DNA from 2 places in the Pseudoalteromonas sp. 20-MNA-CIBAN-0454 genome. Region 2 is predicted to be linked to the other one. Evidence: riboswitches for the same ligand, from Rfam matches in the RefSeq annotation. Region 2 holds a riboswitch; the other holds the start of a gene.
What was found. A riboswitch is a leader RNA that binds a small molecule or an ion and turns the genes downstream of it on or off. The one in region 2 is predicted to bind cobalamin.
Positions count from the first base shown of each region.

Region 1: linked by a shared signal. The riboswitch ahead of AAEZ22_RS03885 (TonB-dependent receptor domain-containing protein) and the one ahead of AAEZ22_RS16085 (ABC transporter ATP-binding protein) in region 2 are both predicted to bind cobalamin.

Region 1 covers NZ_JBEOOB010000005.1:96,985-104,333, reverse strand. Annotated here, with positions in the region: gene AAEZ22_RS03910 (TetR/AcrR family transcriptional regulator) at 1-286, shown strand, start outside; gene thiI (tRNA uracil 4-sulfurtransferase ThiI) at 359-1,816, shown strand; gene AAEZ22_RS03900 (ketopantoate reductase family protein) at 1,842-2,744, opposite strand; gene AAEZ22_RS03895 (VanZ family protein) at 2,737-3,087, opposite strand; gene AAEZ22_RS03890 (YajQ family cyclic di-GMP-binding protein) at 3,251-3,733, shown strand; cobalamin riboswitch at 3,984-4,148, shown strand; gene AAEZ22_RS03885 (TonB-dependent receptor domain-containing protein) at 4,186-6,015, shown strand; gene msrA (peptide-methionine (S)-S-oxide reductase MsrA) at 6,123-6,659, opposite strand; gene AAEZ22_RS03875 (efflux RND transporter permease subunit) at 6,747-7,349, opposite strand, start outside.
Region 2 covers NZ_JBEOOB010000042.1:1,305-8,653, reverse strand. Annotated here, with positions in the region: gene recQ (DNA helicase RecQ) at 1-240, opposite strand, end outside; gene AAEZ22_RS16110 (thioesterase family protein) at 441-896, shown strand; gene rarD (EamA family transporter RarD) at 949-1,869, shown strand; gene AAEZ22_RS16100 (MaoP family protein) at 1,976-2,350, opposite strand; gene AAEZ22_RS16095 (LysR family transcriptional regulator) at 2,441-3,304, shown strand; gene AAEZ22_RS16090 (porin) at 3,467-4,405, shown strand; cobalamin riboswitch at 4,450-4,590, shown strand; gene AAEZ22_RS16085 (ABC transporter ATP-binding protein) at 4,670-5,482, shown strand; gene AAEZ22_RS16080 (FecCD family ABC transporter permease) at 5,484-6,485, shown strand; gene AAEZ22_RS16075 (cobyric acid synthase) at 6,494-7,349, shown strand, end outside.

The DNA of each region.
Region 1 (7,349 bases), on a different contig from region 2:
ACTTGGTTTACGTGATAGTGAAATGATTGCGATTAATGAGCAAGATGCGCTCGAACTTGCACATACGCTTAAATTAACAGTTAGTTTTTGGACCCCTTATATTAAAGCCCGCAGGCTCAGTGGCGCACTTGCCGAGCAAGATATTTATCATGGTATTTTAAAAGTATTAACTTTATTTAGAGCCTACAGCACAGATAAAAGTAGCGATAAAATGAACCAGTTACGCGAAAAATACACGCAACTTGCTCACTCAGCCCCAAGTATTCCGGCTGCTCTTAGTTCCTAGGCGTTAATTTTTTTGCTATAATCGCGCGCCCAATGCCTGGGAGCGCGAATTCCCGCAGTCTAAGAGTGAACTATGCTTAAATTTATCGTCAAACTACATCCTGAAATTGCCATCAAAAGCCGCTCGGTTCGTAAACGCTTTACCAAAGTGTTAGAAAATAACATTAAGATTGTACTGCGCCGTATTGACGAAAAAGTACAAGTTAGAAACAACTGGGACAATATCTCAGTAGTTACCCTACTTGAAGGTGAGCAAACACGTGCCACTTTTATTGATAGCCTAGCGCGAATTCCGGGTATTGTGCAGTTTATAGAAGTAACCGAAACGAGCTTTGAAACGCTTGACGATATTTATAAAAAAACCATTGAATTAGTTGGTCACACCATTGAAGGTAAAACGTTTTGTGTACGCGCTAAACGTATTGGTAAGCATGACTTTACTTCAACGGAGTTAGAGCGTTATGTGGGCGGTGGACTAAATCAGCATGTTGCCGGTGCAAGCGTAAAGCTAAGCCACCCAGAAGTAACGATACGCCTTGAAATAAAAGACGAGAAAGCTTACATAGTATCGCATACTCACCTTGGCATGGCAGGCTTCCCGCTGCCAACACAAGAAGATGTACTATCGCTTATGTCTGGCGGTTTTGATTCGGGTGTAGCCAGTTATCAAATGATCCGCAAAGGCGCTCGTACGCACTTTTTGTTTTTCAATTTAGGCGGTGCGGCGCACGAAATTGGTGTTAAACAAGCGAGCTACTACTTATGGAATAAATACAGCTCAACTCATAAAGTTAAATTTATTACCGTTGATTTTGAACCAGTAGTAGCAGAAATATTAGAGAATATTGAAAACAGCCAAATGGGTGTGGTGCTTAAACGCATGATGATGCGCGCAGGCAGTAAAGTGGCCGAAAAATTAAATATTCAAGCTTTGGTAACCGGTGAAAGTATTGGTCAGGTTTCTAGCCAAACATTAGCAAATTTAAGTGTCATTGACCGCGTAACCGAAACCCTTATTTTACGCCCGTTAATTCAACACGATAAACAAGAAATTATTAATATTGCACGTCAAATTGGTACGGCCGAAATGGCCGAAACGATGCCGGAATACTGTGGTGTTATTTCTAAAAAGCCAACTGTTAAAGCTAAAATAGAAGTAATAAAAGCAGAAGAAGAGAAGTTCGACTTTGATATTCTTAATACCGTAATAGAAAACGCACGAGTAATGGATGTGCGCGATATTGATGTAGAAGCTAAGCAGGAACTAAAAGAAGCTGAGTCGGTTGCCGATTTACCAGCTGGTGCAGTGGTAATTGATATTCGCTCTCCAGAGGAAGAAGAAGCAGCACCACTGGAAATTGATTCTATAGAAGTGGTGCATTTGCCGTTTTTTCGCTTAGCAACTAAGTTTGGTGATTTACCAAAAGATCAAGACTATTACTTGTATTGCGATAGAGGTGTAATGAGCCAGTTACAAGCGCTTATTCTACACGAACAAGGCTTTACTACGGTAAAGGTATATCGCCCGTAGAAGTTAACTATTTAAAAAGCGTGGTTTATACCGCGCTTTTTTTTGCTGCAATTTTAGCTAAAAGTTCATCGTTAAAAGGGGTTTTTATATTATAAAGCTTGCCTTGCTCGCTAATGTACCCACAAATTGCCATTATTTCAGTTGCTCTATTGTGAGCAACATCTTGTTGCATAGATGAGAAGTTCTCTGCGGTACGTGCCATCACATCATACGCACTGCTCAGTGCATTGATTAACGTTACATCAAGGTTTTTTGCCTTAGCAATATTACATGCTTCGGTTAGCAGGTTAATTATAATTGAGCAATATTGAGGCTCGCGCAACTGACCATTTTTAATGTTATGTAGCGCACTTAGCGGATTTATTGCTATGTTAACTAATAACTTATTAAAACGTAGCTGCTCAATATTCATAGACGCATTTAAAAGGGGGATCGCGGTTAATTGATCCGCCATAATTTTGCTATTTTTAACACCTAAGTTGTTACATCCGCCAATTATACTTTGCCCATTACCAGTGTGCTGTACTATATATTGGTTTGATTTAAACCCAGCCATACTCGTTGTTAAAAAATAAAGCGCTTGGTGTTCATTGAGCTCACATTTTAACTGCTCTACATTACCCATACCGTTATGCGAAAGCACAACAGAGCAATGTTGAGGCAAAAACTGTTTTATTTGTGCAAATGCGCTTTGCACTTGAAAGGCTTTTACCGTAAATAAAAACACATCAAATTTAGGTAAACTATTAAGCTCATTTAATGAAATAAAAGAGGCATTTATTTTTTGTGAAGCACTGTTGTCACTACTGTAAAAGCGAGTGTTACTCGTACTTTTTCGGGTTAACACGCTTACACTATGCTGCGCACTTAAAAAGTGGGCTAATAATAAGCCTATTGCGCCGTCGCCAATAATAAGAATTTTAGCCATGAGAGTTCTTTTTACGTGGGGTTAAAATTGCTTTGATTATAAAGTAGCTTGCTGCGCCGGCAAAATCTGCAATAAAATCTGCGATTGATGCTTGCCTATATGGAAGTGCGTCTTGCATTATTTCTATTGCAGCACCGTAACCGGCTAATAAAAGTATTTGTGCGTATAAAGGGAGTTTAAACGCTTTATCCATTATTATGGCAAGGATGAAAAATATCCCAAAGTGGGCTACTTTATCAACATGAGGAAACAGGTTGCCAACCCCTTTTATTTCTTTCGCAAATAAAAAGGTAAACACCACAATACTAATTAAAAAAATTGCTTGATAAACACGCCTTGTCACAACAAATCCTAAAATCGCTTAAAAAAGAAACCGTAGTATATCAAACTAATTTAGTATCGCACCTGAACAAGATGCATAAAAGTGTAAAGATTTATAGTTTTAGCGTTATAATCGCTTTAATAAATTAAGTATAAAATTAAGATAAAATAGTTAGGAGAAATCAATGCCTTCATTTGATATTGTATCTGAAGTAGAAATGAACGAAGCTAAAAACGCAGTTGATAATGCAAACCGTGAACTAGAAACTCGCTTTGACTTTAGGGGAGTTGATGCATCGATTGAGCTAAATGATAAAGTAATTAAGCTTAAAGCCGAAGCTGACTCTCAGGTTATACAATTATTTGATATTTTAGCGAGTAAAATTTCTAAGCGTGGTATGGATGTATCAAGCCTTGAATTGCAAGATATTAGCCGAGCGGGTAAAAATGTTTTTCGTAACGTTGGTTTAAAGCAAGGTATTGAAAAAGAGATGGCTAAAAAAATAGTTAAAGCCATTAAAGATTCAAAAGTTAAAGTACAAGCCGCCATTCAAGGTGAAGAAGTACGCGTAACAGGTAAAAAGCGAGATGATCTTCAAGAAGCTATGCAAGTAGTACGTAGCGCCGATTTAGGCCAGCCATTTCAGTTTAAAAACTTCCGCGATTAATAAAACAGATTACAGATATTATAGAGATTAGGAGACTAATTTTTAAAAAATTTGTGTTAAAAAAGCCAAGCTACAGCAATGAAGTTTGGCTTTTTTGCTATTAGTAGCTTGATATGTAATTTAACTCTTTTAAAGTGATTGTTGAGGGTTTATATCGTTAAAAATCAAACTTTGGCTATATAGACGTCTATTGACATTTGTAAACAAAATACTCACAATAGCGACCTATTTTCAAGGTGCTTGCTTAATACCTTTGTATACGTTTCAAAGTATTGAAATTAACAGCAAGATAATCGGGAAGTTGGTGCGTTTTCAAGACGATAACAACCCCAACACTGCCCCCGCAACGGTAAAGTATTAGCAGCTATTATAGTGTTGACTGAGTCCGGAGACCGGCCTTGAAGTAATCTTACTTATTAACATCTTTGCGGTGGGCAAAGGTAGGGGACATCATGTTAAATAAATCAGCACTTGGCGTTGCAATTTCTGCCGCGCTTTCATTTTCTGTGTCTGGCGCAGAGCAATCAATTGAAAAAATAACCGTTACAGCTAATAAATTTGAGCAATCAATCAATGACGTTTTAGCAAGTGTAAATGTTATCGAGCGTGCAGAAATAGAAGCAAGCAACGTACGCGATTTACCAACGCTATTAAGTAAACAAGTTGGTTTTCAGGTTAATCCAAACGGTGGTTTTGGTCAAAGTACAGGTGTGTCACTTCGTGGTACTGGCTCTGGCGATGCGTTGATTTTGATTGACGGTGTACGTACAGGGTCTGCAACACTTGGACAAAAAGCACTAAATAATGTCCCTTTAAATAGTATTGAACGCATTGAAATTATTAAAGGCTCTCGCGCGGCTATTTATGGCTCTGACGCACTCGCGGGCGTAATTAATATTATCACGCGTGAGTCAGATAACTTATCTGTGAGTGCTACGTTTGGTTCTGATTCTTATCAAGATTATCAGGTGGCTGGCTCTGTAAAATCAGGCGATGTTACTACTGCGTTTAACGCAGGTTTTGAAAAAACTGATGGTTTTGATGTACTCCAAGGTGTAGCACCAGATGAAGATGGCTATGAAAATAAGAATCTTGGTTTTAAAGTAAATTATACCGATGCACGCTACGGCAACTTTAAGTTATTAGGCCAATACAGTGAAGGCTATGTAGATTACGACAATCGTTTCAGCCCAGCCACAAGTACTGTAGAAACAGGTGATTTTAAAAACTATCAGCTTTCTGCAGGTTGGAATAAAAACTACACTAACCAATCGCACAGTATTGATATTGCTATTTCAACAGATGATTCACACGATACCTCAGCATTTGGTGTAAATGATTTTATAACGAAACGTGTGCAATTGGATTATAACGGTCAATATACATTATCTGAAGAGCTTAATATTAGCGGCGGCGTTAACTGGTACAACGATGATGTATCTCGTAGTACAACGCAGTATGGTGTACAAGAGCGTGATGTATTAGCTGTATTTGTTGGTGCTTATTATAATACAGAGAAAGTGTTAGCTAATTTAACTGTGCGTCAAGACGATGATGAACAGTTTGGTGACGAAACGACTTACACTGCAGCAGCTGGCTATCATTTATCTGAAGACGCAACCTTTAGAATAAGTCAAAGCACTGGTTTTAAAGCACCTACATTTAACGATTTATACTTTCCGGCTTTTCCTGGTTTTCCACCTTCATCTAATCCTGATTTAGAGCCTGAAAAATCATTAAACCGAGAGATTGGGTTAAATGTAGATTTTGATATAGCAAGTGTTGATGTTGCTATTTTTAGAAATGATATTGAAGATAAAATCTCTTTGGATTCTAACTTTTTTCCTATCAACTTAAATGAAGCACGCTACGAAGGGGTTGAGTTTAGCCTGTCACAACAAATTTTGGGTTTCGATAGTAATCTTAACTTTGCTTATTTAAGTGCAGAAGACGAAGAAACGGGCGCAGAGTTACGTAATGTTGCTAAACGTACATTTAATTGGGAACTTGCAAAACAGTTTGGTGCGTTTGATGCGAGCTTAGACATGCAATATCGTAGTGACCGACAAGGTGCTGTGACGCGTTTAGGCTCATACACGCTTTGGAACTTAGCGGGTAATTATCAAGTAAATGAACACATTGAGGTTTCGCTTCGTGTAGAAAACTTATTTGATAAAGAGTATAACGTGGTTGACTCAAGCACTGATTCTATAACGGGTGAAGTATATTACTACAACACACCAGAGCGTCGCTTTTTTGCGGGCGCAAGCTACCAGTTTTAGCCGTCTTTAATGCTTTTAATGCCTTTAATAGATAAAGATTATTAAATTAAGCTGAAAATACAAAAGCCCGATTTAAATCGGGCTTTCTACTGAGTAGTTAAACTTAGCTAGTCAGTTAAAAACTCTTTAAATACGGTTTCAAACTTATGTAATTTAGGTGCTATTAAAATACTACAGTAACCCTGCTGTGGGTTTTCGTTATAGTAATCTTGATGATAATGCTCTGCTGGATAATACGTAGTGGCAGGGCTGACTTCTGTCACAATTGGCTCACTCACATGGCTTTGCAGTTGAGCTATCATTTCATTGGTTTGCTTTAGTTGAGCCTCATCGTGATAGTAAACAACACTTCTATACTGTGTGCCTATATCGTTACCTTGGCGATTTAATTGTGTTGCATCATGCAAAGTGAAAAACATTGCTAGCAGTGTTTCAAAGCTAACTACAGTGGTGTCAAATTCAACTTTAACAACCTCAGCGTGCCCGGTTGTGCCAGAGCATACAGAATTATAGGTTGGGGTGTCGGTTTCGCCACCGGTATAGCCAGAACTTACATCTAATACGCCATTTACACGTCTAAATGCTGCATCTATACACCAAAAACAGCCGCCACCAAAGGTAGCGACTTGCGTTGTTGAACTCATAAATACTCCAAAATAGCTGTAAGTTTAGATTATGCAGAGCATAAGTCTAAAGCGTCGTAACAACAAGGTTACGACGCTATTAGGAGGTTAGATCTCTTCGAATGGCTTTTTAGCGGCTTGTTTATCAAGTTTTTGCTGCAAAAACTCAGGTGACTGTGTATTGCGCGCAAGTGCATAGTAAGCAGCAGGTACTACAAACAGAGTCAGTAGGGTTGATACAACAACACCGGTAAACACTACAACACCAATTACCATACGGCTTTCTGCACCCGGGCCCGAGGCTAAAACCAGAGGTACCGCACTCATTACAGTGGTTAATGAGGTCATAATAATAGGGCGTAGGCGCTGCGTAGCGGCTTGTAAAATAGCTTCGCTAAACTCTACGCCTTTGTCGCGTAGTTGGTTAGTAAACTCAACAATTAATATGCCGTTTTTAGCACTTAACCCTATGAGCATCACAATACCTATTTGGCTGTAAATATTGAGCGTAAGTCCTGTGGCCCACAAGCCAAACATAGCACCCATTAAGCCAAGGGGTACGGTAAGCATTATTACAAATGGGTGCATAAAGCTTTCAAACTGTGCCGCTAGTACTAAAAAGGTAACCGTAAGTGCTAAAATAAACACGTAGGTCATGGCCGAAGCACCTTCATAAAACAACTGCGATTCGCCTTTGTAGTCAATCGCGCC
Region 2 (7,349 bases):
CATTAGCGATATTAGCGGAGAAATAACAATAGTTACCCCTTCAAGCACTAAAGCGGGTATTTGATAGCACACAGATTTACCGCCACCGGTTGGCAGCAATACCAACGAATCTTGGCCGTTAATGGCTGCATCAATAACCGTTTTTTGGCCGTCGCGAAATTCACTATAACCAAACACTTGTTTGAGTACAGCTTCAGGGGTGCGCACAAGTGAGCTAGAGGGTGGTGTTAATGTATTCATTGCGGGGTATTTTAGTGTTTTTTGTACAGGATGTCTTTAGCGAGTGTTGAATGTTTTTTGAATAAATTTATAACGTGTGAATTTACTCGCTCAGGGGGGGATATTAGCTGACTTTAAGCGGCTAATAAATTTAACTGTGTTGCTAGTTTTATCCTAGTTATGCTTTACTCCTCTTACCAGATATAACATAGAGAATAATAATGAATAAAGAAATGTTAATAGAGCATGTAGGCTCGCTGTTTGTAAATAATATGCCGTTTAATCAGTTTTTAAAAATATCGGTAGAATCACTTAGCCCAGAACAAGCAAAAATATCGTTTCCTTGGCAGGATATACTCATAGGTAATCCGGCACAAAAAATACTCCATGGCGGCGTTATTTCGGCAGTGCTCGATAACGTAGGTGGTATGTTAGCTGCAGCAAGTGTAATAGATAAGCTAAACGATGTTGATATTTTATCTGTGCAGCAAAAACTAGCCACCTTGGGCACTATAGATATGCGCACCGATTACCTACGCCCAGGCAAAGGCGAGAAATTTATAGCCAGTGCCACTTTAATTCGCTCGGGCAATAAAGTATGTGTTTGTAGGATGGAATTGCATAATGAGCAAGCAGTACAAATAGCATTTGGTACGGGTACGTATTTAGTTGGCTAATAAAAGTTTGCGGAGTAAACTGGCGACCTTTTGAATAACTAAGTGTTTATTTATGCCGATTGATACCGAGAAGCGCAAGGGCGCCATTTTGGCTTGCATCGCTTTTACTATATGGGGTTTAGCACCTATATACTTTAAGCAACTCCAGCATGTTACTGCATTTGAAATTTTAACGCATCGTGTTGTGTGGTCGGTGATGTTTTTAATTATTATTGTGAGTATTTTAGGCCAGTGGGATAGAATTAAACGCATAATAGTACAGCCTAAATTATTGTTAATGCTGGTTTTAACCTCGTCGATACTGGGGTTTAACTGGGGCTTGTTTATATGGGCGGTTAATAATAATCATATGCTTGATGCCAGTTTAGGTTATTACATTAATCCGTTACTAAATGTATTACTGGGAGTGTTATTTTTAGGCGAACGTTTACGTAAGTTTCAAATGGTTGCTGTTGCTTTAGCATTTACCGGTGTACTGCTGCAATTAATAAGTTTTGGCTCATTTCCTGTGGTTGCTTTTTCGTTAGCTATATCATTTGCAATATATGGTTTACTGCGTAAGAAACTGCCAGTGGAAGCATTGTCCGGTATTTCAATAGAAGCATTTATACTCTTGCCCGTAGCGCTTATTTATTGGTATTTAATGGTGCCTACAGCAACGTCAAGCTTGCCTGCTAATGACTGGCATACCAATGTGTTACTCATTAGTGCCGGGATCATTACCACCTTACCACTACTGTGCTTTACCGGCGCTGCTAAGCGTTTGCAATACACCACTTTAGGCTTTTTTCAGTACATAGGGCCAAGTTTGATGTTTATATTAGCTGTGATGCTTTACGGTGAAGTGTTTGATGCCGAGCGAGTAGTTACATTTGTTTGTATTTGGAGTGCATTGGCTATTTTTAGTTGGGACTCTTTTAGGCAATCTCGTAAACGTAAAAAAGCCGCTATTGTGGCCTCAGGCGTGGTTTAAAAGTTAGTTAACTTAAGTAAGCACGTAGCGCGATGTATTTTGTACTCGCGCTAGGCTTGGTGTATGTTTAACTATTTAAAATGTAAAAATTAAATAGTTAAAGCAATTACATACTGTCTGACTCGGCGTAATAGTCTTGGCTTATTGGTGCTGGGGTCGCTATTTTTGAGCGGCCAAATAATGTATGGAACTTTGCTTTGCTGGTTGTTAACTTTAAGTATTTAACCCAAGCGCGCTCAATTGCATTGGTTGGCTCTAAAGCACCACTAATAACAGCGACAAATTGTTGCTGATGTTCATTTTGTGGCTCTAGGGCTTTATTATGTAAGCCTTTTAAAACAACACCGTGTTGCTCTAATATACTGGCTTCTAATAAGGTAAAGTTTCCGCTGCGACCAAATCCGCGTGGGAAGTTTTGATCATCAAAAAACTGACGTTGACTAACAAATGCTTGGCGAAGTAGTGAAATATCATTGCTCATTGTTGTACCCTCATACCTTGGTAATTGCTGGAGTATGCGGCAAGTTTGCAAATATTTTAAACAAGTTATTTTTATCGTGAGGATAAAAAATTGGATATCGATTTATTAAAAACATTTGTTGAGGTAGTACGCACTCGTCACTTTGGCAAAGCGGCTGAAAACCTTTATATCACGCAGTCTGCAGTAAGCTTTAGAATTCGTCAATTAGAGCAAGGGCTTGGTGTTAATTTGTTTATTCGCCAGCGCAATAATATTCAACTAACAGCGCCAGGTGAGCGTTTATTACCCCATGCACAAATGATCATTACCGGCATGCAAAGAGCAAAAGTAGATGTGGCACTTGCCGATAATATGCATAAACAAATTTGCCTAGCGGGTACACCAAACATTTGGGATGCATTTTTACAGTTTGGTATTACTAATATTGTATCGGCAATGCCCGGTGTGTCTTTGGTGGCTGAGGTAAAAGCACAACAAGAAAGTACCCGCCTGTTATTAGAGCGCACCTTAGATTTAGCTATTTTATTTGATCCACCAAAAGTTGATGAGCTGGTGGTTGAGCGAATTTGTGAACTACCCATTATACCGGTAAGCGCGTTTGATACTGCCAGTTACGATAACTTTTTTGATAACCAGTACGTATATGTTGACTGGGGCACGACATTCTCACTGTGGCATGCTCGCCAGTTTACTGGCAAAACCCCACCCTACTTTAGAACAAGTACTGGGCGTATAGCACTTGATTTAATATTGCAATGCGGAGGGAGTGCATTTATTCCTCAAGTACTTGTTGCAGCGCATTTAGAAAAAGGCGAGTTATTTCATGTGAAAGACGTAGAAACCACCTCGCGCGATATATTTGTTGCCTATCACAGAGACAATGAGCAAAAAGAGTTAATAGAAACATTAGTAAATTTATTAACCCAAATGACCCCTAAGTTACCCGTAGAGTAAGGCCAATGGATTTGCTGTATATGTACGTTTGATTGCAACTATTATGTATTTTTATGAATTTAAAAGTGTAAAAATATGACGGCTGTAATATTTTTGTCATTTAACAGTGCCAAACTCCTGTTGCATTAAAAACGAGTCTGTTGTGATTATCGAGGAAATAACATGAAATTTGTAAAGTCGAGCTTATGTATAGCTTTATTAGGTGGTTTGTCTTTTAATGCGCTTGCTGAAGTGGATTTTTACGGTAAAGCGAACGTAACACTACAGTCGTCGGATGATGGTGAGGGGTCTTTTACCGAAATTAAAAGTAACAAATCACGTTTGGGCTTAAAAGGGTCTGAAAAAATATCTGATGGCTTAGAAGCTGTTTATAAGTTTGAATTTCAAGTTGATGTTTCTGACGCCGACTCAAAAGGTGATAATGACGACAATATCTCTGCTCGTAATCAGTATATAGGTTTAAAAGGCGCGTTTGGCCAAGTTGTTATTGGCCGTAACGATACCGCGCTTAAGCAGTCACAAGGTAAAGTTGATTTATTTAGCGACCTTGAAGGCGACATTAAAAATGCCTTTAAAGGTGAAAATAGAATGGGCAGTAGTGTTTCTTATGCCTCTAATTCTTACCAAGGTTTTAAGCTTTTGGCTACGTTTGTTGCAGAGGATAGCGATGCAGCAGGTGCTAAAAATGGCTATTCAATGGCAGTAACTTATGGTGACGCAGCCCTTAAAAAGAGCGCAATATATGCCGCTATTGCTGCCGATAGTGAAGTGAACGGCTACGATGTAGTGCGCGCATCAGTACAAGGTAAAGTAGCCGATTTTAAATTAGGCGCTATGTATCAAACGCAAGAAAAAGTTGATGGCAGTAGTGAGGCCGACGGTTATTTATTAAGTGCGGCTTACACTATGGCTAGCAATACCTTTAAATTGCAGTACCAGGCAATGAATTTTAAAGGCAGTGATGACAAAACGGCTATTTCGGCAGGTGTTGATCATCAGTTAAATAAAAACACTAAATTATTTGGTTTTTATTCTAATTTCGATATGGACAACAACGTTGACCAAGACTACTTAGGTGTAGGTATAGAATATAAATTTTAAGCAGCGCTTAGCACTGCCTTTTTAAGCCGTACTTTGTTAAGTGCGGTTTTTTTGCTTTAAATTATTTACTTAGCCGCCCATAATAGAGTATTCATTTGGAATGAGGTGCAACTCCTCAACTGTTCCCGCAACTGTAATTAGCATAACGCTTTAAGTCAGATACAAATAAACTATTTTAACGAGCGGGTTTACTCATCTTCAAATTATGTACTAGCCATAGTTAGTTGCATTGTTAGTGAGCGCATTCCTGCCTAGGGTTAACTATTGCAAACTCAAACGCCATTAAGTACACCATTGTTAAGCGTTAATCGCGTGTCGTGGAATATTGGCAGTAAAACCATCCTTAACAATATTAATTTGCAAATAAAGCAAGGTAAGTTCGTTGGCTTAATTGGCCCCAATGGCGCAGGTAAATCTAGTTTACTGCGGTGTTTGTATCGCTTTAATCAGCCCACTGCAGGGCAAATTAAATTTAATAATACCGATATTTGGCAGTTAAAAAGCCATGAATACGCAAAGCAGGTTGCGGTTGTTTTACAAGAAACCCCATCACAATTTAATTTAACTTTATTAGATGTGGTTGCACTTGGGTTAACCCCGCATAAAGCATTATTTAGCACCACCACAACAGCCGACACACAAAAAATAAACCAAGCTATAGCGCGAGTTGGCTTGCAGGATCATGCAAGCCAACGTTTTGAGTCGCTTTCGGGAGGAGAAAAACAACGTGCATTAATTGCTCGGGCTATGGTGCAGCAACCGCAACTATTAATTATGGATGAGCCAACCAGCCACTTAGATGTGAAGTATCAAATTCAGGTAATGGAGTTGGCTAAATCGCTTGGCGTTACTGTGTTTGCATCGTTTCATGATTTAAATTTAGCCGCTGCTATGTGCGATGAGCTGGTGGTTATAAATCACGGCGAAATTGTTAATACAGGCTCTCCCATCGATGTGCTCAGCGAGGACATGCTCAATGATGTATTTGGTGTATGTGCACAAGTAAGCCACCACCCGCAAATGTCTAAATTAGGTGGTGTTATTCCACATATTACTTACTTTTATGGGTATGAATAATATGCGCATGCTTAACAATCATTCAATAGCACTTTTAGTCACAGTACTAGCTGCATTATTTACGTTATTTACGGCGCTGAGTTTTGGCGCTGCCGACACATCATTAACTGATGTATTTAAAAGTATTTTCACCTCAACAGAGGGCTCCTTTAACACTCGAATTATTGTTGAATTAAGAATGCCACGCACATTACTGGCATTTTTAGCTGGCAGTGGTTTAGCCATTGCCGGGCTTATTTTGCAAACCGTGACGCGTAATCCGTTAGCAGATCCTTATTTATTTGGGATATCGTCTGGGGCGTCTTTGGGGGTTGTTATACTCATGGCGTTTGTGGGCATTAGTGCGGGCTTTGCATTATCGGCAGCGGCATTGGCTGGCAGTTTAGTGGCTATGAGTTTACTTATATTGATTGCAGGGCGGCAGCAAAGTGGGCAAGTAGAATCTATGCTGCTGGCAGGTGTGGCCTTGTCATTTTTATTTAGCGCATTTACCAGTTTATTACTTTACTGGAGCGACCCACAGGCGGTTGCGGCTATTTTATTTTGGACGCTCGGTAGTTTTGCACGGGCGCAGTGGGCAACGCTGTGGTTACCTTTTGTGGTTATTGTATTGTGTACATTTACAATGCTTAGTTTTAGGCGCCAACTTAATGCCATGCTGCTTGGCGATGAAAGTGCTATAACACTGGGTGTGCGGGTACATCGCTTTAGAATATTAATGTTGGTTTTAAGTTCGCTGATAACGGCAGTGTTAGTAGCTATGTGCGGCGGAATTGGCTTTGTAGGATTAATGGTGCCGCATATTGTGCGCTTTTTTATCTCCCAAGGTAGCTTGTCAGGCTTACTGGTAACGAGTTTGGTGGGTGGTACTTTTATGGTTTGGGTTGATGTGCTAGCGCGCACGTTATTAACGAATCAAGAGTTACCGGTTGGGGTTATTACTGCAGCTATTGGTAGCGTGTTCTTTTTAAGCTTATTGTATTTTCGTAAGCGCCAGGTGTAGGGCTATAAATGAAAACGTTAATGGTGCAAGGCACTACATCCGATGCGGGTAAAAGTACACTGGTTGCGGCGCTGTGTAGAGTATTTGCTAATAGAGGGTTAAATGTAGCGCCATTTAAGCCACAAAATATGGCATTAAATAGTGCAGTTACAGATGATGGTGGTGAAATAGGTCGAGCTCAAGCACTGCAAGCTATAGCGGCAAAGGTGGCACCTGAAATTGACTTTAACCCCGTATTACTTAAGCCTAATAGCGATACTGGCGCGCAGGTTATTATTCATGGTAAAGCCATAAGTAATATGGAAGCTGGCGCGTATCACGATTATAAAAAAGTAGCTATGGATGCAGTAATTACGTCGCATAACCGTTTAGCAAAACGTTTTGATTTACTGCTGGTGGAAGGGGCAGGCAGCCCAGCCGAAATAAACCTCAGAGCCAACGACATTGCTAATATGGGCTACGCCGAAGCCGTTGACTGCCCCGTAATTATAATTGCCGATATAGATAAAGGCGGTGTGTTTGCTCATTTAGTGGGTACTTTGGCATTATTGAGTGAGTCGGAGCAAGCGCGGGTAAAAGGCTTTATAATAAATCGTTTTAGAGGCGATATAAGCTTGTTACAAAGTGGGCTTGATTGGCTGGAAAAATACACAGGTAAACCGGTGTTAGGCGTATTGCCGTATTTACACGACCTAGCATTAGACGCTGAAGATGCAATTGCTATAGATAATACGCTAACTAATGTCAGCGTTAATATTGCGGTGCTGCTTGTGCCGCACATTAGTAACCATACTGACTTTGATGCACTGCGCTTACATCCCAATATAAATATTAATTATGTAGCGCATACACAAGCGATCCCCG